3 regions of the Streptomyces formicae genome follow, and region 1 is predicted to be linked to each of the others. Evidence: riboswitches for the same ligand, from Rfam matches in the RefSeq annotation. Region 1 holds a riboswitch; each other region holds the start of a gene.
The links. Region 1 has a riboswitch for thiamine pyrophosphate ahead of thiO (glycine oxidase ThiO). Riboswitches for the same ligand answer to the same signal wherever they lie in the genome.
Positions count from the first base shown of each region.

Region 2: linked by a shared signal. The riboswitch ahead of thiC (phosphomethylpyrimidine synthase ThiC) and the one ahead of thiO (glycine oxidase ThiO) in region 1 are both predicted to bind thiamine pyrophosphate.
Region 3: linked by a shared signal. The riboswitch ahead of KY5_RS29460 (thiamine ABC transporter substrate-binding protein) and the one ahead of thiO (glycine oxidase ThiO) in region 1 are both predicted to bind thiamine pyrophosphate.

Region 1 is NZ_CP022685.1:2,503,728-2,511,625, reverse strand. It holds gene KY5_RS10560 (sulfite oxidase-like oxidoreductase) at 1-1, shown strand, start outside; gene KY5_RS10555 (DUF4396 domain-containing protein) at 38-532, opposite strand; gene KY5_RS10550 (deoxyribonuclease IV) at 625-1,539, opposite strand; gene pknB (Stk1 family PASTA domain-containing Ser/Thr kinase) at 1,600-3,546, opposite strand; gene KY5_RS10540 (thiazole synthase) at 3,682-4,476, opposite strand; gene thiS (sulfur carrier protein ThiS) at 4,484-4,705, opposite strand; gene thiO (glycine oxidase ThiO) at 4,702-5,937, opposite strand; TPP riboswitch at 5,935-6,048, opposite strand; gene KY5_RS10525 (NAD(P)/FAD-dependent oxidoreductase) at 6,232-7,395, shown strand; gene KY5_RS10520 (Rv2175c family DNA-binding protein) at 7,533-7,898, shown strand.
Region 2 is NZ_CP022685.1:4,740,864-4,748,761, forward strand. It holds gene KY5_RS20320 (hypothetical protein) at 1-42, shown strand, start outside; gene KY5_RS20325 (hypothetical protein) at 71-1,102, opposite strand; gene KY5_RS20330 (hypothetical protein) at 1,099-1,791, opposite strand; gene KY5_RS20335 (hypothetical protein) at 1,919-3,070, opposite strand; gene thiC (phosphomethylpyrimidine synthase ThiC) at 3,253-5,040, opposite strand; TPP riboswitch at 5,033-5,192, opposite strand; gene KY5_RS20345 (YibE/F family protein) at 5,264-6,715, shown strand; gene KY5_RS20350 (SsgA family sporulation/cell division regulator) at 6,811-7,248, opposite strand; gene KY5_RS20355 (helix-turn-helix domain-containing protein) at 7,352-7,898, opposite strand, start outside.
Region 3 is NZ_CP022685.1:6,699,256-6,707,153, reverse strand. It holds gene KY5_RS29485 (sensor histidine kinase) at 1-720, shown strand, start outside; gene KY5_RS29480 (response regulator) at 759-1,421, shown strand; gene KY5_RS29475 (maleylpyruvate isomerase family mycothiol-dependent enzyme) at 1,460-2,251, opposite strand; gene KY5_RS29470 (ABC transporter ATP-binding protein) at 2,262-3,335, opposite strand; gene KY5_RS29465 (ABC transporter permease) at 3,347-5,068, opposite strand; gene KY5_RS29460 (thiamine ABC transporter substrate-binding protein) at 5,044-6,129, opposite strand; TPP riboswitch at 6,207-6,322, opposite strand; gene rlmN (23S rRNA (adenine(2503)-C(2))-methyltransferase RlmN) at 6,357-7,463, opposite strand; gene KY5_RS29450 (phosphatidate cytidylyltransferase) at 7,556-7,898, opposite strand, start outside.

The sequences.
Region 1 (7,898 bases):
GTCCCGCTCTAGTCTCGCGCGGCGCTGTCGTGCCAGGTCAGTGGTGGTACTGGTGCACCACGGCGTGGCCCTTGCCGCGGCCGATCATCCACTTGTTCACCGGTGTCGTGATCACGAACGCGGCGGCCAGGGCGATGGCCAGGACCCACCAGAACATCGCGTCCCCGAGGTGCGCGTCCATGGCGCCGGGCCAGAGTGCGATCACGCCGTTGTCGATCAGCTCCATCGCGGCGATGGACAGGGTGTCGGCGGCGAGCGCCACCCGGAACGCCGTCTTGAAGTCGACGCCCGCCTTGCGGATGCCGCGCAGCGTGAGGGCGTAGCCGAAGGCGAAGGCCAGGACGATCGCGAGGATCATCGTGGGCATGTTGCCCCAGCCGAGCGCGGTGCCGATGATCATGCCGAGCACCTCGCCGATGGCGCAGCCGGTGAGGCAGTGCAGCGTGGCCTGAGCGGCCATGCGCCAGCTGACCTTGCCGATGCCGTGCGCGTGGCCGTGGTGCGCGTGCTCGGCGTGCGTGTCGTGCTCCATGAGGATCCCCCAACGTCGGATAGCGGTTCCTGCCGCCTGGCAAGAACCGTATACCCCCCAGGGGTATTCCTCAAGGGATCTTCGCGGGCCCTCTAGCGCCCCCTCAGCTCCTTCAGGCGCGCCACGTCCGCCGCGTGCCCCTCCTTGCCGCCCGGCGTCTCGATGACCAGCGGCACGCCCTCGGTGGCGGGGTGGGTCATCAGCTCGCGGAACGGCTCCTCGCCGATGTGGCCGGTGCCGATGTTCTCGTGGCGGTCCTTGTGGGCGCCGACCACGTCCTTGGAGTCGTTGGCGTGCACGAGCTTCAGACGGCCCTCGCCGACCGTGTCCACCAGCAGGTCCAGGGTCTGCTTCATGCCGCCGGGGCCCGCCAGGTCGTGGCCCGCCGCGAAGATGTGGCAGGTGTCCAGGCAGACGCCCAGCTTGGGGTGGGAGTCCAGCGCCTCGAAGTACGGTCCGAAGTCCCAGGTGCGGGAGCAGAGCGAGGAACCCTGGCCCGCGGTCGACTCCAGGAGCAGGAACGGGTCGTCGTCGTGCGTCAGCTCGTCGAGCAGCGGCAGCATGCGGTCGCGCACCTGCCGCAGGGCCACCGCGCGCTCCCGGCCGCCGGTCGCCGAGCCGGTGTGCACGACGACGCCGAGGGCACCGATCGCCCTGGCCCTGCGCAGCGAGTGGCGCAGGGACTCCACGGACTTCTCGACGGTGGCCTCGGTGTGCGAGCCGAAGTTGATCAGGTAGGGCGCGTGGACGTACGCCGGGATGTTCTCGGCGGCGCAGGCCGCGCGGAACTCCTCGTCCTGCTTCGGGTTGCCGGGCGGTGTCGCCCAGCCGCGCGGGTTGGCCACGAAGACCTGGACGGTCTCCGCGGCCAGCTCACGGGCGTACGAGAGGCCGACGGACGCGAGCCCTCCGGCCACCGGGACGTGGCCGCCGACGGGATTGCGGGACGCGCCCTGGGGCGGTGTGCTGTTCGGGGACGGCGTGCTGGGGGACTTGTCGCTGCTCACGCCGTCCAGGGTGGCACGCGCGCGGGGTGATCCCGCCAGCGGTCCACCCCGGCCGGGGGCTCAGCGGATCGTGATGGTGATCGACGAGCCCTTGGGCGCCTCGTCGCCGCCCTCCACCGACTGCTCCTTCACGGTGTCCCCGAAGAGGCCGAGCAGCCCGCGGTCCTTGTCCACCTCGAAGCCCGCGCCCTCCAGCTTGGAGGTGGCCTCGCCGACGCTCATGCCGGTCACGTCCGGGACCTCGACCATCACCGGGCCCTTGGAGATCGTCAGGGTGACCGTGTCGCCCTCGGCGAGCTCCGTGCCCTCGACGGGGGACTGCTTGGCGACGCTGCCCTTGTCCTCGTCGGAGAAGGCCCGCTTCTCCGCGATCTCGACCTTGAGACCGGCCTCCTCCAGCTCGGAGACGGCGTCCTCCTCGGAGTCGCCCGTCACGTCAGGGGCCGAGATCGGGGCGCCCTTGGAGACGACGAGGGCGACGGCCGAACCCGCCTTGCGCGTGAACCCGGCCCGCGGCTCCGTGCTGATCACGGTGCCCCTCTTGACGTCCTCGTTGAACTTCTCGGTGACCATGCCCGGTTCGAGCCCGGAGCTCTTCAGCTCCTTCTTCGCCGTCGCGAGGGCGATGCCCTTGACGTCGGGGACCTTCACGGTCTCCGGCCCTCGCGAGACGGTCAGCGTCACCCTGCCGTTGTCACGGATGCGCTCACCGGCCGCCGGATCGGTGGCCATGACGGTGCCGCGCTTGTCGGTGTCGCTGTACGCGTGCTTGACCTCCTTCACGTCGAGCCCGGCCTCGTCGAGGCGCTTCTTGGCCTGCGCCTCGGTCTTCGTGAGGAGCGGCGGGACCTTCGTGAACTGGCCGGAGTTGATGTACCAGACGCCCGCGCCGAGCCCCAGGACGAGGAGCACGGCGGTGATCACCGCGACCGTCCGGCGGCGCGGGTCGAGCCGCCTTCGCGAGGCCCGCGCGGGGGCGGGCGGCGCGGGCGGCGGGGTGGGCAGGACGCTGGTGCGGTTGAGGGCGTCCTGGTCGTCCTGCCCGCTCTCCTCGGGGAGCGCCAGCTGGACGGAGCGCGCCGCGCGCGGGATCACGTGCGTACGGTCGTCGGCGTTGTCGTGGTCCGCGTGCGCCTGCGGCGGCACCGCGTCCAGCTGCTCCTCGGTGAGGGCGGACCGGGCCTGCCGCAGTTGCGCGAGCAGCGCCACCGCGTCGTACGGACGGACGTCGGGGGTGCGGGCGGTGGCGGACGCGACCAGCTCGTCGAGTTCGTAGGCGAGGCCGGGGACGGCGGCCGACGGGGGCGGCACGTCCTCGTTGAGGTGCTGGTAGAGCACCTGGGCCGGGGAGTCACCGGAGTGCGGCTTGGCGCCGGTCAGCATTTCGTAGAGCACGACCCCGCAGGCGTACACGTCGACGCGGGTGTCCGACGTGCCGTGCTCGATCTGCTCGGGGGCGAGGTAGGAGACGGTCCCGAGGACGGTGCCGGTCGTGTTCGTGACGGTGTCCACCGCGCGCACGAGCCCGAAGTCGGCGACCTTGACCCGGCCGTCGTCCCCTATGAGCACGTTCTCCGGCTTCATGTCGCGGTGCACGAACCCGGCGCGGTGCGCGGCGCCGAGCGCCGCGAGGACCGGCTCCAGGATGTCGAGCGCGGCCCGGGGGCGCAGGGCTCCGCGGTCGCGCAGGACGTCACGCAGGGTGCAGCCCGCGATGTACTCCATCGCCAGATAGACGTACGAACCGTCCGTGCCCTGGTCGAAGACGCCGACCACGTTCGGATGGGAGAGGCGGGCGACCGACTTGGCCTCGCGGATGAAGCGGTCGACGAAGGTGGCGTCGGCGGCCAGCGTCGGGTGCATCACCTTGAGCGCGAGCACGCGGTCGAGGCGGGTGTCCACGGCCCGGTAGACCGTGGCCATCCCGCCGACCGCGATGCGCCCGTCGATCCGGTAACGGCCGTCGAGCAGCTGCCCGACGAGCGGGTCCTGAAGGGTCGTGTCCACGGAGGGGAGTCTACGAGCCACCACCGACACGCCGTCCCGTCCGGGGGGATTCACAGCAGTAATGCAGCCGAGCTGTAACAGGCCCCCCGGGGAGCCGGGCCTCCCGGCGGCCGGGCCCCTGAGCGGCCGGGCCCCTCAGAACGCGGGCCGCTCCGGATCGAGGCGTGCCATGCCCTCCTCCGGAGAGGACGCCTCCGCGAAGTGCCGCCGCGGGATCCGCCCGGCCCGGTGCGCGAGACGCCCCGCCTCGACGCCGTGCCGCATGGCCTCGGCCATCAGGACCGGCTCCTGCGCCCGGGTCACCGCGGAGGCGAGCATCACACCGGCGCAGCCCAGCTCCATCGCGAGCGCCGCGTCGGACGCGGTGCCCGCGCCCGCGTCCAGGATCACCGGCACGCGCGCGTGCTCCACGATCAGCTGGAAGTTGTGCGGATTGCGGATGCCGAGCCCGGAGCCGATGGGGGAGCCGAGCGGCATGATCGCCGCGCAGCCCGCGTCCTCCAGCTTCCGCGCGAGGACCGGATCGTCGTTGGTGTACGGGAGCACGGTGAAGCCGTCGTCGACCAGGACCTCCGCGGCGTCCAGGAGCTCGATCGGGTCGGGCAGCAGGGTGCGCTCGTCCGCGATGACCTCCAGCTTCACGAGGTCGGTGCCGAGCGCCTCACGCGCGAGACGGGCGGTGAGGACGGCCTCGCCCGCGGTGAAGCAGCCCGCCGTGTTCGGCAGGACGCGGATGCCGAGCCGGTCGAGGACGGAGAGCACGGAGCCCTGCACGCCCGGGTCGAGGCGGCGCATCGCGACGGTCGTCAGCTCGGTGCCCGACGCGACGAGGGAACGCTCAAGGACGTCCAGGCTCGGTGCCCCGCCGGTGCCCATGATCAGGCGCGAGGAGAGGGTCAGACCGCCGATGCCGAAGGGGTCGTCTGCCATGGTCGCTTCAGCCTCCCTGGACGGCGGTGAGTACTTCGACGCGGTCGCCCGAACTGAGCGCGGTGCTGGACCAGCGCGTGCGGGGCACGACGGTTTCGTTGAGGGCGGCGGCCACTCCGGAGTGGGCCGTCGTGAGGGTGGCGACGAGGGCGCCGAGCGTGGTGCCGGGGGCGACGTCCCGTACGTCCCCGTTGAGGGAGACCGAGAAGGACAGCGGTGTGGTGGTCATGCGGGCTGCTCCGTAAGGGCGGCAGAAGTGGCGGCAGAGGTGGCGGGAGGAGGCGCGGTGGGGGAGTCGGCGAAGCGCCGTGGTGTGAACGGGCGGGCCTCGTCCGGCAGTTCACCGGTGACCAGGGCGTGCGCCAGCACGTCACCCGTGATGGGCGTCAGCAGGACGCCGTTGCGGTAGTGGCCGGTGGCCAGCTGAAGCCCGGGCAGGCGCGTCGGGCCGAGCATCGGCGCGTTGTCGGGGGAGCCGGGGCGCAGGCCCGCGCGGGTCTCGGTGAGCGGCAGTTCCGTGATGCCGGGGACGAGCTCGTGGGCGTCCCTGAGCAGCTCGTAGACGCCGCCCGCGGTGACCGTGGTGTCCCAGCCCAGCTCCTCGCTGGTCGCGCCGACCACGAGCTCGCCGTTCTCCCGGGGCACCAGATAGACGTGGCTGCCGCGCACCACGGCCCGCACGGTGCGGCTGAGGAACGGCGCGTACGCCCTCGGCACCGTCAGCCTGAGCACCTGCCCCTTCACGGGGCGCACGGGCGGCAGGACGTCGTCGGGAACGCCCGCGAGGCGCCCGCTGAGGCTGCCCGCGGCGAGCACGACCTGCCCCGCGGTCAGCTCGGTGCCGTCCGCGGTGACGACGCCGCGGGCCCGGTCGCGGACGACGGAGAGGCGCTCGGCCCAGGCGCGGTGGAAGACGACACCGGCCCGCTCGCAGGCCACCAGAAGGGCCGCGGTCAGCCGACGCGGGTCGACCTGGTGGTCGCCGTCGACCCGCAGCCCGCCGCGCACGCCCGGGGCGAGCATCGGTTCGAGGCGGCGGCACTCGCGGCCGGTCAGCCACTCCGACGCGAGCCCCGAATCGCGCTGCAACGCGTGCAGTTCGCGCAGATGGGCGCGGTCGTCGGAGTCGAGCGCCACGGCGAGCGTGCCGCACGCGCGGTAGCCGATGTCGTGACCGCTCGCCTCGGTCAGCTCGGCGGCGAAGTCCGGATAGCGCCGCGCCGACGCGAGGTTGAGGCCGAGCAGGGTCTGCTCGCCGTAGTGCAGCTCGGTGACGGCGGCCAGCATGCCCGCGGCGACCTGGGCCGCGCCGCCGCCGGGTGCGGGGTCCACGACCGCGGTGGACAGGCCGCGCTGGGCCGCCCGCCAGGCCGTGACCAGGCCGATGATGCCGCCTCCCACGACGAGGACGTCAGCGGTGGCGGACGGTGTCGCGGGCGGTGGTGTCGTAGGTGAATGCATGGGCGTCCAGCCCCTCCCTTCGCCGGCATGACCCGGATCAGGTTCGTACGGTCGGAGGCCGTCCCAGCCTCCCTCTCAGCCCGGTGCGTCCGGGCTCCCGCGAGTGCTCTGCACCGCCAGCCTAGCCCGTCGCTTCCGGCCGCAGTAGGGGAGCTGTCCGGGTATGCGCAGTGACGGTGTGTCAAAGATCTCCTCCGTGCCCTCTGAGGCCGGGCGGGGGCGCGGTCCTAAGGTGATCGGGTGAGCGAGCAGCAGAGGCACGCAGAGCGGCACGTCGTCATCGTCGGTGCGGGGATGGCCGGTGTGCAGACCGCCGTCGCCCTGCGCGAGCAAGGGTTCGCGGGAACGGTGACCCTGATCGGCGCGGAACCCCATCAGCCGTACGACAGGCCGCCGCTGTCCAAGGCGGTGCTGCTCGGCAAGGCGGAGGGCTCCGCGTTCGACATCGACTTCGAGGCGCTCGGCATCGCCCTCGACCTGGGCCGCGAGGTCACCGGGGTGCGCCCCGCCGACCACGAACTGGACACCGCCACGGGTCCCGTCGCCTACGACGTCCTGGTCCTCGCGACCGGCGCCGCCCCGGTCAGGCTGCCCGGCACCGAGGGCGTTCCCGGCGTCCACCTCCTGCGCACCCTCGACGACGCCGAGCGGCTGCGCCCCGTCCTCGCCGAGCAGCACGACGTCGTGGTCGTCGGCGCGGGCTGGATCGGCGCCGAGTTCGCCACCGCCGCGCGCGAGGCGGGCTGCGGGGTCACCGTGGTCGAGGCGGCGGAGCGGCCGCTCGCGGGCGCGCTGCCCGCCGAGGTCGCCGCTCCCATGGAGGGCTGGTACGCGGACTCCGGAGCCACGCTGCGCACCCACGCGCGCGTGGAGCGCGTCGAGCCCGGCGTCGTGGTCCTCTCCGACGGCACGCGGCTGCCCGCGGGCGCCGTGGTGGTCGGCATCGGCGCGCGCCCCGCGACCGACTGGCTCACCGACTCCGGCATCGAGCTCGGCGCCCACCGCGAGGTCCTGGCCGACGAGCGCCTGCGCACCTCCGCGCCCGACGTGTACGCGGTCGGCGACTGCGCCTCCTTCCCCTCGGGCAGGTACGGCCAACGCCTGCTCGTCCACCACTGGGACAACGCGCTCCAGGGCCCGCGCACGGTGGCGGCGAACATCGTCGGCGAGGACCCCGCCGCGTACGACCCCGTGCCGTACTTCTGGTCGGAGCAGTTCGGCCGCTTCGTGCAGTACGCCGGTCATCACGCGTCCGCCGACCAGCTGGTGTGGCGCGGTGACCCGACGACCGCGGCCTGGTCCGTGTGCTGGCTCCGCGAAGGCGCCCTGGTGGCGGTCCTGGCAGTGGGCCGCCCCCGCGACCTGGCCCAGGGCCGCAAACTCATCGAGGCATCAGCCCACCTGGACCCGACCCTGGCGGCGGACCCGTCGACCCCCCTGAAGAAGGCCCAGCTGTAGCCCCGCAAGGGGCGCGGGGAACTGCGCGCCCAGCCCCCACGACCCGCAGCCGAAAGCGACGCCCCAGGCAAGCCCTCGCCCCCGACCAGATGCGGCCCGGTTTCCGGCCCCCGGCCAGAGATGGCAGGCTTGACCACGTGACCGAGATTGACGCAAAGACCGATGCTCTCGTCCCCGCCTGGCTCCACCTCCCCGACATCGCCGAAATGCTCGATGTCGAGGTGACGCGTGTGCGCCAGCTGGTCAAGGAGGGCCAGCTGATCGCCGTACGCCGTGGTGAGAACCGCGCGCTCCAGGTGCCGGCCGCCTTCATCGACGGCGACAAGGTCGTCAAGGGCCTCGCCGGCACCCTGACGCTCCTGAGGGACGACGGTTTCTCCGACGAAGAGATGCTCGAGTGGCTCTTCACCGCCGACCCGACCCTGCCCGGCACCCCCGCGCAGGCCCTGAGCGAGAATCGCGGCACGGAGGTGAAGCGTCGAGCCCAGGCGCTTGCCGTCTGA
Region 2 (7,898 bases), 2.2 Mb from region 1:
TCCAGCCCGGACTTCGGCGGGCCCGATCACAAGCCGGAGTAGTCGGCCGGAGCAGTCGTAGCCGGAGAATTCAACACCTCTTCGAGGCGCCGCTGCCGGCGAGCGGCGGCGCGAACTCGATGCGCACGGAGGGGGATCGGGGAAGGAGTACGGCCACTCCGTCGACCCGGGACCAGCGCTCGGGGACGAGGACGTACTGATTCCCGGACTGGATCATGAGCTTGAGCCCGTCGTAGCGGAAGCGATAGGCGGCCTTGGGGTCCTTGCAGCGCGTCTCGCGCACGCCCGGTGCGGTGAGGCTGAGGCTGTCCGCGCTGTAGACGATCGCGTACGGATAGGTGGGCAGGTCCGCGGCGAACTCGCGGGCACGGGTCTCGCCGACGGCGGCCGCGTAGTCATTGGCCGCCCAGAAGAGACCGAGCCCCACGAGCACGAGGACGACACCCCACTCGGCGAGCGCGGCCGCCGCCGGGCGGGGCGGGCTCGGGGCTGGTGCGGGTTCGGGTGGGGCTGAAGGTGCGGGTGAGGGCTCAGAGGGCTCAGGGGGCTCCGTGTCGTCGCCTTCCTGGCCGCCTTCAGGCTCGGGAGCGCGGGCGTCGTCCGGCGGCAGGGCCGGGAGCCTGCGCCAGAGATGGAGCGTGTACGCGAGGAGCAGCACGCCGAACGCCAGGCTCAGCGGCGCCGCCACGAGGATGCGGCGCAGGAAGAAGCTCCGGGCGAGCACGGACCAGAAGCCGCCGAGCGTGAGCAGCGCGCCGACGCCCGCCATGACCGGCAGCGACCGCCGCAGCAGACGGACCTCGGCACCGGCCGTGAGGCGCCTGCGCAGCAGGTCATGGCCCCAGAAGGCGAGCAGCGCGGCGCCCGCCGCGACCGTGAGCGGCACATAGAGCGCGTCCAGGCTGCGCATCAGGTAGTCGGTGGTGCCGAAGCCGAGGACGGTGGAGTTCACGCCGAAGTAGTCGAAGAACCAGTACGCGTGGTGCCAGCCGAAGTAGTACAGGAGCGCGGTGATCATGCTGGTGGGGGCGATGATCGTGCCCACGATGGTCCACAACTGCTGGATGCCGAGCGTCCCTTCGGGCGGCTCCGGTGCGGTCATGGAGCGGGGGCGATGCTCGGTGGGGAGACGGAGACGGAATCATCGGGGGGCGCGCCGTCGGGCGAGGGACTCTTGGGCGTCGGGCTGTCGGGCGGTGGCGTCTCGGGAGGCGAGCCCTCACCCGGCGTCCCGCCCAGGCAGGGCCCGAGACCGATGATCGTCAGGGGCGCGCCCCGGTCGATCTCGTTGCCCGCGGCCGGCGAGATCTTCACGAAGCCGCACTCCGACACGGTCGCGGTCTCGGACGCGGGGAGATCGACGCTGTACAGCCGCTCCAGCTGCAGACAGACCGTGCCGTCCTTGCAGGCGGTGCGTACGTCGTTCCTGATCGACTCCCACGTCTGCTTGCCGAAGTCGGTGACGGCGTCGAACGGCAGGCCCTTGTAGTTGATGGCGGGAATGCGCAGCGGGGAGGTCGGCACCTTGCCACCGCCGTTGTCCCCGCCGCCGACGTCTCCACCGGCTCCGGTGTCACTACCGCCTCCGGCGTCCCCACTGCCATCGGTGCTCCCGCCGTCACCGGTGTCCCCCGTGCCGCCCGCGGTCGAACCGTCCGAGGTGGAGCTGTCCGAGGTCGAGCCGCCGATGATGCCGCCCCCGGAAGCGGCGACTCCGCCACCGGACGTACTCGATCCACCGCTCCCGTCGTCATCGTCATGGCTCCCGCAGGCGAGGGCGGGCAGGCACAAGAGGCTCAGAAGCAGGAGAACGGCCGGCCGAGGCGTCCGAAGAGACGTCGCCATATCGCACCACCAATGGCACCTATGTCCTGAACTGTGTGGTCCAAGGAGAATGGCACTGTGCGGACGCGCCCGTCTACGGTCCGGGCGTGAGCCGCCCTCTGCCTACGGCCGGCGTCCGCCGCTCCATACGCCGAAGGATCTGCGCCCCCGCCCTTTCGACCGTCGTACGGCTGTAGACGTGCACCAGCGCGAGGTGGAAGAGCGCCGGTGCGAGAGGGGCCCACCGGTGGATCCGGTCGGCACGCAAGAGGTATCTGATCACTGCCGCCGGACGGAACGGCACGCAGTCGATGGTCTCGTGCTCCCATCGGTCCGCGACGCCTCTACTCATCCGCTCCTGGAGTCCTTCGCGGGTCAGGTCCTTCAGCCTGGCGTAGAAGTGGGCGCTCCAGTGGCGTTTGTCGATGTCCAGCACGAAGGCGAGCAGTTCGATCGTGTACTCGCCCGGTTCGAGGGAGAGTTCCTCGCGCATACCGCGTCGCGCGACGGCGTGCAGGTCGGGCGCGCTGCGGCCGGAGGAGTCGATGTGCCGTGACATGCCCTCGTTGACCGAGGAGTTCCAGACGCCCGGCGCCATCCGGACCCGCTCACTGCGCTGGCTCACGACCAGCATGTCGTCGGCGGTCACCACCGCGACGTTGGTGGCGAAACTGCACTGCAGAAACGCGGGTGCCTGGAGTGGACTGTCCGGGTCGAGGTAGCGGGACCGCGGAGTCGTCCCGTCCGCCATCCTGCGGTCGAGCTGCTGTGCCGCGAGGAACGTGTAGTAATCGGTGGGGCGTAACCGCAGGTGCACTTCCGGCTGTTCGTCGAGGGCGGTGCGGGAGACGTCGAAGGAGTCGACCGCGTAGCGAGGGCCGTTCCACAGCGGTGTCCGGCCCTCCGCACGCAGCCGCGCGCTCTCGGCCTCGATCTCGGTGCGCCAGCCGTCCATCTCCGACGGCAACTCGATCTCCTGGTCGAGTACTTGGACGTAGATCGCGTCACCGGGTATGGACGTCTCGCCGTCACCCTCCACGATCAGGGCGGACGTGTGGAGGGGCCCCAGCGAGAAGGTCCGCCACGCGGGGCTGGACTCCTCCCGCTGCCGCAGGCTGCGCACCGCTCTCGTGGAGCGGGTCCGCAGTCTGTACCAGGAGTTCTGCAACGGCTGTTGGAACAGCACGGCGAACAACATCCCCAGCACCGCGCCGACAACCCCGTTGGCCACATCTATCCCGCCCATGTCAGGCAGGGTAGGGACGCGGATCGGGCCGTGCGCGATCTTGGCTGTTCCGTTACGACGCGGGACGGGCTGATGGGCGCCCCTGGCAGGGCTGGTGGGCGCCCGGGCAGGTCGGCCGGTGCCTGGCGGGCCCCGGGCGCGGTGGCCGGGGCCCTGACCAGGAACTCAGTCCGTGCGTCGGGTCAGTCGGCGATCGGCAGATAGACCCTGTTGCCCGCCGCGGCGAACTCCTTGGACTTCTGCTCCATGCCCGCCTCGATGTCGTCCTCCGCCAGGTCACCGCCGTGCTGGCGCCGGATGTCCTGCGAGATCTTCATCGAGCAGAACTTCGGCCCGCACATCGAGCAGAAGTGCGCCGTCTTCGCGGGCTCGGCGGGAAGCGTCTCGTCGTGGAACTCCCGTGCCGTGACCGGGTCGAGGGCCAGGTTGAACTGGTCCTCCCAGCGGAATTCGAAGCGCGCGTCGGAGAGCGCGTCGTCCCAGTCCTGCGCGCCCGGGTGCCCCTTGGCGAGGTCGGCGGCGTGCGCGGCGATCTTGTACGTGATGACGCCCGTCTTCACGTCGTCCCTGTTCGGCAGGCCGAGGTGCTCCTTGGGCGTGACGTAGCAGAGCATGGCCGTGCCCCACCAGCCGATCATCGCGGCACCGATGCCGGAGGTGATGTGGTCGTAGGCGGGCGCGATGTCCGTGGTCAGCGGGCCGAGCGTGTAGAACGGCGCCTCCTCGCAGATCTCCTGCTGGAGGTCGATGTTCTCCTTGATCTTGTGCATCGGGACGTGTCCCGGGCCCTCGATCATGGTCTGGACGTTGTGCCGCTTGGCGATGGTGTTGAGCTCGCCCAGGGTCCTGAGCTCGGCGAACTGCGCCTCGTCGTTGGCGTCAGCGATCGACCCGGGACGCAGTCCGTCGCCGAGCGAGTACGTCACGTCGTACGCCGCGAGGATCTCGCACAGCTCCTCGAAGTGCTCGTAGAGGAAGCTCTCCTTGTGGTGCGCCAGGCACCAGGCGGCCATGATCGAACCGCCGCGCGAGACGATGCCGGTCTTGCGGCGCGCGGTGAGCGGGACGTACGGAAGGCGCACGCCCGCGTGGACCGTCATGTAGTCCACGCCCTGCTCGGCCTGCTCGATGACCGTGTCCTTGTAGATCTCCCAGGTCAGCTCCTCGGCCTTGCCGTCGACCTTCTCCAGGGCCTGGTAGAGCGGCACGGTGCCGATCGGGACGGGGGAGTTGCGCAGGACCCACTCGCGGGTGGTGTGGATGTTGCGGCCCGTGGACAGGTCCATGACCGTGTCGGCGCCCCACTTGGTCGCCCAGGTCATCTTGTCCACCTCCTCCTCGATGGAGGAAGTGACCGCGGAGTTGCCGATGTTGGCGTTGACCTTCACCAGGAACCTCTTGCCAATGATCATCGGCTCGATCTCCGGGTGGTTGACGTTCGCCGGGATCACGGCGCGGCCCGCGGCGACCTCGGCGCGCACCACCTCGGGGTCGAGGTTCTCGCGGATCCCGATGAATTCCATCTCGGGCGTGATCTCCCCGCGCCTGGCGTACGCGAGCTGCGTCACCGCCTGGCCCGCGCGGCCCCTGCGCGGCTGGCGCGGGCGGCCGGGGAAGACCGCGTCGAGGTTCTTGAGGCCACCGCGCGGCGAGGTGTGCTTGATCCCGTCGTCCTCGGGACGGGGCGGGCGGCCCGCGTACTCCTCGGTGTCGCCGCGGGCGATGATCCAGTTCTCCCGCAGCGGCGGAAGGCCGCGGCGGACGTCGGTCTCGGCCGACGGGTCGGTGTAAGGACCCGACGTGTCGTACAGCGTGACGGCCTTGCCGTTGGTGAGGTGCACCTGACGGACCGGCACCCGCAGATCGGGGCGCGAACCCTCGACGTACGCCTTGTGCCAGCCGATGGACTTCCCGGCCTCCGCGCCCTCGGGCGTGCTGGAGGCAGGCGTGCGTGCGTCCGATGTGGTCATGAGACCTACTCCCTACGCCGGCATTACCCGGTAACAGGTTCGGCGGTCGACGCAGCGGATTCCGTACGGCTCGTGCACGATGCGTTCGTGCCGTTGCGTACGGAGGTCAGCGCCCTCTCAGCCCGGTGCTCCGAGCTCCCGCGATTGCAAAGGTGCCTCCACGCTAGCGTCATGTCGGGCGCGCTGAACAGAGGGCCCCCTCCGTTCTTGCGATGATCGGGCTGTGACCACCACAGAGCCGCCGTCCCCGCCGCCCTCCCCCAGCCCGCCTCCAGGGGGCCACGGGCACGGGCATTCCCACGGGAATGCGCCTGGGCACTCGCACGGCCATTCGCACAGCCACGGCCCGGCCGCGCCGGTCTCCAAGCACCTGCGCAAGGTCATCGCGGCGGTGCTGATCCCGTTCGCGGCGGCGGTGGTCGTGGGGCTCGTGGTGCTCTGGCCCGGCGGCGCGCCCGCGCACGAGCGGACCGGTGTCGGCTTCGACCGGCAGATGCAGTCGGCGAAGGTCACCAAGGTCCTCGAGCTGCCCTGCAAGGACCTCAACGCCTCGCAGACCCCGCCGAACGGCGACACCTCCACCGCGGAGGGCCAGTCCGCGCAGTCCCGCGCCGACGGCATCTGCAAGAAGGCGACGATCGAGGTGAGCAGCGGCAAGGATGAGGGCCGCACCTTCCACGAGATCATCCAGCCCGACTCGCCCCGCCAACTCCGTACGGGCCAAGAGGTGGTGGTCGCCTACGAGCCCAAGGCACCCGAGGGGCTGCAGTACTCCGTCACCGATGTGAACCGCAAGATCCCCATGGCGCTGCTCGCCGGGATCTTCGCGCTCGCCGTCGTCGTGGTGGGCAGGCTGCGCGGTCTGATGGCCCTGGTCGCGCTCGCCATCAGCTTCATGGTCCTGACGTTCTTCATCCTGCCCGCCATCCTGCAAGGCTCGAACCCGCTGGTCGTGGCGGTCATCGGGGCGAGCGCCATCATGCTGATCGCGCTCTATCTGTGCCACGGGCTCACGGCCCGCACCTCGGTCGCGGTCCTCGGCACCCTGATCTCCCTCCTGCTGATCGGGTTGCTCGGCTCCCTCTTCATCGGCTGGGCCGCGCTGACCGGCAACACGGACGACAACACCGGGCTCATCCACGGCCTGTATCCGTCCATCGACATGAGCGGTCTGCTGCTCGCGGGCGTCATCATCGGTTCGCTCGGCGTCCTCGACGACGTGACCGTCACCCAGACATCGGCGGTCTGGGAACTGCACCAGGCCAACCCGACGATGGGCTGGCGCGGCCTCTACCGCGCGGGCATCCGCATCGGCCGCGACCACATCGCCTCGGTCGTCAACACCCTCGTCCTCGCCTACGCGGGCGCGGCGCTGCCCCTGCTGCTCCTCTTCTCGATCGCACAGTCCAGCGTGGGCACGGTGGCCAACAGCGAGCTCGTCGCCGAGGAGATCGTCCGCACCCTGATCGGCTCGATCGGCCTGGTCGCCTCGGTGCCGGTGACGACCGCGCTGGCCGCACTCGTGGTCTCCGCGGACCGCTCGCCCGCGGCTTCGGTCTCCGGTGGGGTGTCCGGTGGAACGCTCGGCGGAACGTCCGGTGGGGCTTCCGTCACGGCTTCAAGCACCGCCCGGCCGTCCCGGGGCGGGGGCAGGGGTCGACGCCGCAAGCCGTGACGTCGGCTGCGAGGTCTCCCGGGGCGGGCGCCTCCCTGCGGATGCCATGAAATGCAGCAATCTGCCACCCGCTTCCGTCCGTTGACGGCGTCGGTTCAGCCCGCGTTCTGCTCTTCGGCGAGGATCCGGTCGAGCGCCTCGTCGAGATGCGTCTCGAAGTCGGCCAGCGCCCGCTCCTGCCCCAGCGGCACCAGCTTGTCCGTACGGTCGAGGAACGCGAGCAGCGGCGGGATCCCCACCCGGAACAGCGCCTGATCAGCGCCGACCTGAAGCCTGATCAGGGCGTCGTCGAGCAGGTCCGGGTCGGTGGGCTCGATGCGCACGTCCCCGTCACCGCACGGCCTGCCCACCCCGTCGACCAGCAACTCCCGCCCGAACGCCCAGGTCACCGGGGCATCCCCGGGCAGGTGGAACGTCAGCCGCACGGCATAGGGATCGCCGGTCTCGTAGCGCAGCTCCACCGGGATGCGGAACGACAGCTCCTCGGAAACGAGGAAGCTCATCATGACCTCTGCCTGCACCGACTCGCCCATCGCGCCCTACCCCGTCACTTGGCCCTCAAGTGGCCAGGAACCAACTCCCTGACACTCCTGGCATCTTGCTTAACGTGCACACCAGATCACAAGGAGTGAGTTTTCAGATGCTGATAGAGAAGGCGAGTGTCCCTAGTAGCTTTCCGAGCTCACTCTGCAATCGCTGCGCGGCGGGCAGCAGCCGGTCCGCCTGACAGGCGGGGACGGAAATGGCCAAAGTCGCCGCCGTGTCCCCCACCGTGATCGGAATCGCGGCGCAGACCGTCCCCAGCGCGTACTCCTGACGCTCCACGACGGGCCGCATGCGCCCCATCGCGTCGAGCCTGCGCATGAACGTGCGATCGTCCCGTACCGAATAGCGCGTGATCGACTGGACCGGATAGCGGTCGAGGTGGTCCTGCCGTGCCGCGTCGTCGAGTTGGGCGAGGAGGCACTGGCCTATCGCGTGGGCGTGCCCCGTCTCACGGAAGTCCGCCCACTCCTCGACCGCGGGGTTGCCCGGGGTGTCGGCGACGGACACGAGCTCGATCTCGCCCTCGCGGTACATGGCGAAGTACACCGGGACGCCGATGGTGTCGCGCCAGTGGTCGAGTGCCTCCCGGATCGTGCCGCGACGGCTCTGCTGCGCCCCGCTGTTGCCCAGCCGCTCG
Region 3 (7,898 bases), 4.2 Mb from region 1:
GGCGCGGTCAGCATGGGCGACGCGGTGCGCGCCCGCGAGGAGACCCGACGCGAACGGGCCCTTGCCCAGGCCCAGTTGATCGCCATGGAGCGACGGCAGGCCGCCCAGGCGGAGCGGGCGGCGATCGCCCGCGAGCTGCACGACATCGTCGCGCACTCGGTGTCGATGATCGCGGTGCAGGCGGAGAGCGCCACGTACACGACGCCGGGACTCACCCCGGGGGCCCGCGAGGGGTTCCAGCAGATCGCGGGCACGGCCCGAGACTCGATGGCCGAACTGCGCCGCCTGCTCGGCGTCCTGCGCACCCCGCAGCACGACGAGACCGCGGCGACCGCGCCGCAGCCCACGCTCGACCGCCTCGACGAACTCCTGGCCCGGCACCGGGCGGTGGGCGGCAGCGCGGAGCTGCGGATCACCGGCGAGCGGGTGCCGCTGCCCGCCGCGTGGGAACTGTCCGCGTACCGCATCGTGCAGGAGTCGCTGACCAACGCCCGCAAACACGCGCCCGGCGCCGCCACCGTGGTCGAACTGGGCTACCGCGCCGACCGATTGACGCTCCGCGTCGCCGACGACGGCCCGGGGCCACCACTGCCCGGCGGCTCGGCCGGCGGCCACGGCCTGACCGGGATGCGCGAACGCGCCGCCCTGGTCGGCGGCAGCCTCACCGCGGGCGCGGGCACCTCCGGCGGCTTCACGGTGGAGGCGGAACTCCCGTGGTGACACGGAACTCGGGCACCTCAGGACAGGACGGACCCCGCGTGATCAGAACCCTCGTCGCCGACGACCAGGCCGTCGTCCGCACCGGATTCGTGAACCTCCTGAGCACCCAGGACGACATCGAGGTCGTCGCCGAGGCGGCGGACGGCGCCCGGGCGGTCGCGCTCGCCGCCGAGCACCGCCCCGACCTGGTGCTCCTGGACATCCGCATGCCGACGATGAACGGCATCGACGCGGCCCGGGAGATCCTCGCCGCGTCCGGCGGCGCGACCCGGGCCCTGATGCTGACGACGTTCGGACTCGACGAGTACGTCTACGACGCGCTGGCCGCGGGAGCCTCCGGGTTCCTGCTCAAGGACTGCACGTTCCCCGAACTCCTGCACGCCGTACGGGTGGTAGCGGCGGGCAACGCGCTGCTCGCGCCCGAGATCACCCAGCGCCTCGTCGCGGAGTTCGCGCGCCAGCGGGCCGCCGTACCCCCGGCGCGGGACGTCGAGGGGCTGACCGCCCGCGAGGCCGAGGTGCTCGTCCTCATCGCGCGGGGCCTGTCGAACGCGGAGATCGCCGACCGCCTGACGATCACCGACCACACCGTGAAGACGCACATCAACCGGCTCTTCGCCAAGAGGGAACTGCGCGACCGGGCGCAGGCGGTGATCCTTGCGTACGAGTCGGGGCTCGTCAGGGCGTCACCCGAGCCCTGAGCGGGCCGATCCGGCACAGAACCGGTCAGCCGAACCGGTCAGCCGAACGTCGCCCGCTCCAGCCAGAAGTCGAGCAGTTCCCGCTCCCCGACGACCTCCACGAGACCGCTGTCGAGCGGCCGCCTCCGGTAGAAGGCGAGCAGCACCTCCGTGAGCGGCCCGCGCAGCGCGACGGACGCCTTCGCGTGCCCGCGCCGCCAGGTGAATCCGTCCTCGCCGAACTCGATGAGCCACTCGGCGTCCAGGCCCTGCGGGGCGTCGGTCGCGTGCAGGTGGATGCTGCGCCCCGCGCCCTTCAGCTCGGACGCGCTGTCCTCGGGAGAGGTCCGCTGCACGAACTGGACGATCTCCAGCCACTCGTCGATCGCGTCGGCCGCGACGTCCGGCGCCACCTCGTACGCGACACCCGCGGCGATCGCCGCGTCCGCGCGGTGGATCGCCAGCTCGTGCGTCATGCGCCGCGCCCAGAATCCCGCGGTGTGGTCCTCGGCCCACGCCCACACCTTGGTGTCGGCGTCGGTGTCCCGGAAGACGCGCTCGGCGAACTCGGCGGTCTCGGCGAGCCAGGCGTCGAGCGCGGCGGGGTCGTCGTCCTCGGGGCCCGGCGCGTTCGGCACGGCCTCGTCGGGGACGTTCTGCTCGGCGCGGGTCTCGATCAGGTGCCCGCTCCAGCGCACCGCTCCGCCCATGTGCCGGGCGAGCTGGCCCAGCGTCCAGTCCGGGCAGGTCGGCACGGTGACGGAGAGGTCGGCACCGGCCAGGGTCGTCCTCAAGAGGTCGAACTGGCGGGTGACTTCGGCACGGTACCGATCATGGCTCAAGGTGGTCATGGCTCGAACTCTAGAGCGACTTCACCGGAGCGGCACCTGTGTTTCGTCCGGCGCCGTCGGCGAGCACCACCACGTCCTCCGCGTCGAACCCGACGCCGACCCTCTCCCCCACCTCGGGCGCCCGCCGCAAAGCGCACGCCGCCTCCAGGCGCGGTCCCTCGGCAGCCTTGAGGTGCACGGCGACATGGGTGCCGCGGAAGGTACGGCCCGTCACCACGCAGGGCAGGCCCTCGGCGGTGGGGACGAGGCGCACTCCGGCCGGGCGCACCAGGATCTTGTGCCGTCCGGCCGGGGTGTCCTGCGGCACGGGCACCTTGCCCCAGGCCGTGTCCGCGCTGCCGCCCGACACCGTCGCCGCGACGATGTTGTCGAAGCCGAGGAAGCGCGCCACGAACTCGTCCGCGGGCCGCTGCCACACCTCGAGCGGGCTGCCGGACTGGGCGATCCGCCCGTCCCGCATCACGACGACCCGGTCGGCGAGCGCGAACGCCTCGCCCTGGTCGTGCGTGACGGCGAGCACGGTGGTGCCCAACTCGCCGAAGAGTTCGCGGAGTTCGACCACGAGGCGCTCCCGCAGCGAGCGGTCGAGCTGCCCGAGCGGCTCGTCCAGCATCAGGAGCCTGGGGCGCGGGGCCAGCGCACGCGCGAGCGCGACCCGCTGCTGCTCGCCGCCGGAGAGCGAGGCCACCGCCCGCCGCTGGGCCTTCGGGAGCCCGACGAGCTCCAGCAACTCGGCGACCCGGTCGGCCTGTTCACCCCGCGAAGCGCCGTGCATGCGCAGGCCGAAGGCCACGTTGCCCGCCACGTCGCGCTGCGGGAAGAGCTGGTGGTCCTGGAACATCAGACCGACGCCCCGCTTGTGCGCGGGCACCCCGGCCTGGTCACGGCCGCCGAGCAGGACCCGCCCCGCGTCGAGCCCCTGCAACCCGGCGACCGCCCGCAGCAGCGTCGACTTGCCGCTGCCGCTCGGGCCGAGCACACAGACGATCTCGTGCTCGGCGACATCGAGGTCGACGGCGTCGAGCGCGGCCCGCGCCCCGAAGCGTACGGTCGCGTCCCGCAGGCTCAGCAGGGGGTCCGTCAAGGCGGTCGTCATCAGAACTCCCCTGTGGTGCGGTCGGTACGGATGCGTTCCAGGAGCAGCAGCGACACCGCGCACACCACCATGAGGATCGTCGAAAGCGCCATCGCCTGGCCGTAGTTGAGGTCCCCGGCCCGACCGAGCAGGCGCGCCACGGCGACCGGAAGAGTCGGGTTGTCGGGCCGCGCGATGAAGACGGTCGCGCCGAACTCGCCGAGCGAGACGGCGAAGGCGAACCCGGCGGCGATCAGCAGCGCCCGCCGCACCATCGGCAGGTCCACCTCCCGCCAGGCCCGCAGCGGCGAAGCCCCGAGCACGGCGGCCGCCTCGCGAAGGCGTCCGTCCACCGCGCGCAGGACGGGCAGCATCGTGCGGACGACGAAGGGCACGCCCACCAGCGCCTGGGCGAGCGGCACCAGGATCCAGGAGGACCGCAGATCGAGCGGCGGCTTGTCCAGGGTGATCAGGAAACCGAAGCCGACGGTCACCGCGGAGACCCCGAGCGGCAGCATCAGCAGCGCGTCGAAACCGCGCACGAGCCGCCCTGCCCTGCGCGTGAGCGCGGCGGCGGCGAGCCCGCCGATGACGACCGCGATGGCCGTGGCCACGACCGCGTACTGCAACGAATTCCACACCGCCTCGATCGGCGGCACGAGGAAGGCGCCGCCCTCCGCCGAGGTCAGCTCCTTGTAGTACGCGAATCCGAACCCGTCGGGACCGTCGAAGGACCGCTGGATCAGCACCCCGAGCGGCAACAGGATCAGTACGGCGACCGTGGCCATGACCAGGCCGAGCAGCGTCCACTGCCCCGCGCCGCGCGGCCGCCGCGCGACGGCCGAGGCGTCGACGAGCTTCAGCGCGCTCTCGCGCCGCCGCACCGTCCACGCGTGGACGGCCAGGATCAGCCCGACCGCGGCGAACTGCACGATCGTCAGGACGGCGGCCGTCGGCAGGTCGAGCAGTTGGGCGGTCTGCCGGTAGATCTCCACTTCGAGCGTGGAGTACGCGGGTCCGCCGAGGATCTGCACGACGCCGAAGGAGGTGAAGGTGAAGAGGAAGACCATGAGCGCGGCCGCCGCGACGGCGGGCCCGAGCGCGGGCAGCGTCACCGTCCGCCAGGCCCTGAAGCGCGAGGCGCCGAGCATCCGCGCGGCCTCCTCCTGCCGGGGGTCGAGCTGCGACCAGAGCCCGCCCACGGTCCGTACGACGACCGCGTAGTTGAAGAAGACGTGCGCGAGCAGGATCGCCCAGACCGTGGTGTCCAGGCGCACGCCCCACAGCTCGTCGAGGAGCCCGCCCCTGCCGAGCAGCGCGAGGAAGGCGGTCCCGACGACGACCGTCGGCAGCACGAACGGCACGGTGACGACGGCCCGCAGGACCTGCTTGCCCGGGAAGTCGAAGCGCGCGAAGACGTACGCGCCGGGGAGCGCGACGAGCAGCGTGAGCGCGGTCGACGCGAGCGCCTGCCAGGTGGTGAACCACAGCACGTGCCGGATGTCGGACTGCCCGAGCACCTCGGTGATCCGCCCGAACCGCCAGGCGCCGTCGACGTGCAGTCCGCGCGAGACGATCGCCGTGACCGGATAGGCGAAGAAGAGCGCGAAGAACGCGACGGGCACGGCCATCAGACCGAGCCGCGCCGCGCCCCCGCGCGAACGCCCCTTCAGGGGGCGTCCCTTCAGGGGGCGCTCCTTCTCTCCGGTCGCCTCCGTCACTTCAGTACGAGCGAGGTCCACGACTTGATCCACGACTCGCGGTTGTCGGCGATCTTCTTCGGGGCCAGGGTCTCGGGCTTGTCGACCGTCACGCCGTGCTCCGTGAACAGCTCGGGCAGCTTGGTCCCCTCGCGCACCGGGTTCACGAACATGTTCAGCGGCATGTCCTCCTGGAACTCCTTGCCCGCGAGGAAGTCCAGGAGCGCCTTGCCGCCCTTCTCGTTCTTGGCGTTGCCGAGCAGGCCCGCGTACTCGACCTGCCGGAAGCAGGTACCGGTCGCGACGCCGGTCGGCGCCTGCTTCGGCTGCGGCTTGGCGTAGAGGACCTCGACGGGCGGGGACGAGGCGTACGAGACGACGAGCGGCCGGTCCCCCTTGGCCTTCTTGCCGCCCGCGGACCCGGAGAACTCCTCGTTGTATGCCTGCTCCCAGCCGTCGACGACCTTGACGCCGTTGGCCTTGAGCTTCTTCCAGTAGCCCTCCCAGCCGCCGTCGCCGTACGCGGCGGCGGTGCCGAGCAGGAAGCCGAGGCCGGGCGAGGAGGTCGCGGCGTTCTCGGTGACGAGGAGGTCCTTGTACCGCGGCTCGGCCAGATCGTCGAAGGACTTCGGCGGGGCCAGCTTCTTCTCTTCGAAGTACTTCTTGTCGTAGTTGACGCAGATGTCGCCGCTGTCGACGGGCGTGACCCGGTGCTTGTCCTGGTCGACCCGGAACTCCGGCTTGATCTTCTCCGAGCCCTTGGCCTCGTACGACTGGAAGAGCCCGTTGTCGAGCGCCCGCGAGAGGAGGGTGTTGTCGACGCCGAAGAAGACGTCGCCCTGCGGGTTGTCCTTGGAGAGGATCGCCTTGTTGACGGCGGCGCCCGCGTCCCCGTCCTTGAGGACGTTGACCTTGTATCCGGAGCGCTTCTCGAACGCCTTCAGCACGTCCTTGGAGACGTTGAAGGAGTCGTGGCTGACGAGCGTGACGCTCTTGGAGTCGGACGTGCCGGAACCGCTGTCGGAGCTGCCGCACGCGGAGAGCGCGACGAGTCCGATGCCCACCGCGACCGCGGTGAACGTGACCTTCTTGGTGGTGCTCACGGAAACCCCTCCTGGGTGACCAGGAGAAGACGCGGCCCCGCCCGCCGACCGGGTGGCCTGCGGGCAGGGCGCTACAGCTTGAGTAATGCCCGAACTTCCTACCCAGAATGACCTGGGCGAGGTTCAGAGGGTCTGCGGCGCACCTGTCCGGATGCCGCACTCTCAGCGCTGTGGCGCTCCCCTGTCGGAATATGCAGATGTGTGTACGAAGCCGTACGCCCGCCAGACTACCTCTCGGCCGCGGCGAGCTGGCCGCACGCTCCGTCGATCTCCTGACCACGGGTGTCCCGGATGGTCACCGGCACCCCATGGGCGGCGATGGCCTCGACGAACGCCTTCTCGTCCTCGGGCCGCGACGCCGTCCACTTCGAGCCCGGCGTCGGGTTCAGCGGGATCAGGTTCACGTGCACCGGCTTGTTCTTGAGCATCCGGCCGAGCCGGTCACCGCGCCACGCCTGGTCGTTGATGTCCCTGATCAGCGCGTACTCGATGGAGAGCCGACGCCCGGACTTCGCGGCGTACTCCCAGCCCGCGTCGAGCACCTCGCTCACCTTCCACCGCGTGTTCACGGGGACGAGGGTGTCGCGCAGCTCGTCGTCCGGCGCGTGCAGCGAGATGGCGAGGCGGCACTTGAAGCCCTCGTCGGAGAACCGGTGGATCGCCGGGACCAGGCCGACCGTCGAGACGGTGATCCCACGCTGCGAGAGGCCGAGGCCGTCCGGCTCCGGGTCGGTGAGCCGACGGATGGCACCGGCCACCCGGTTGTAGTTGGCGAGGGGCTCGCCCATGCCCATGAAGACGATGTTGGAGAGCCGCGCGGGACCGCCCGGAATCTCGCCGTCCCTGAGCGCCCGCATGCCGTCCACGATCTGGTGCACGATCTCACCGGTCGACAGGTTCCTGTCGAGACCGGCCTGGCCCGTGGCACAGAACGGGCAGTTCATGCCGCACCCGGCCTGGGAGCTGATGCACATGGTGACCCGGTCCGGGTAGCGCATGAGCACCGACTCCACCAGCGTCCCGTCGAAGAGGCGCCAGAGCGTCTTGCGGGTGGTGTCGTCGTCACAGCTGATGTGCCGCACCACGGACATCAGATCGGGCAGCAACGCCTCACGGAGCTTCTCGCGCGCACCGGCGGGGATGTCGGTCCACTCGGCCGGGTCGTGCGCGTACCGCGCGAAGTAGTGCTGCGAAAGCTGCTTGGCGCGAAACGGCTTCTCGCCGATGGCGGCGACGGCTTCCTTGCGCTCGGCGGGCGTGAGGTCGGCGAGATGCCGCGGGGGCTTCTTGGCACCGCGGGGCGCGACGAAAGTGAGTTCTCCGGGTACAGGCATGGTCCATCCAGTGTCGCAGACATACGACAAAGGGCTCGCCGCCCTGTGGACAACGAGCCCCTCACGCATGAATGCGCAGGTCAGACCGGCAATCAGCCGGACCCGACGAAGATCACGAGCAGCAGCCAGACCACGGGCGCCGTCGGCAGGAGGGAATCCAGCCGATCCATGATGCCGCCGTGGCCCGGCAGCAGCGTGCCCATGTCCTTGATGCCCAGGTCCCGCTTGATCATCGACTCGCCGAGGTCGCCGAGCGTGGCGCTCGCCGCGACCGCGAAACCGATGAGCAGGCCCTGCCACCAGGTGCCGTCCTCGATCAGGAACTGCATGCACAGCGCGCCCGCCGCCATCGCGAAGGTGACCGCTCCGAGCAGGCCCTCGCGGGTCTTGCCGGGGCTGATGCGCGGCGCGAGCTTGTGCTTGCCGAAGCGCCAG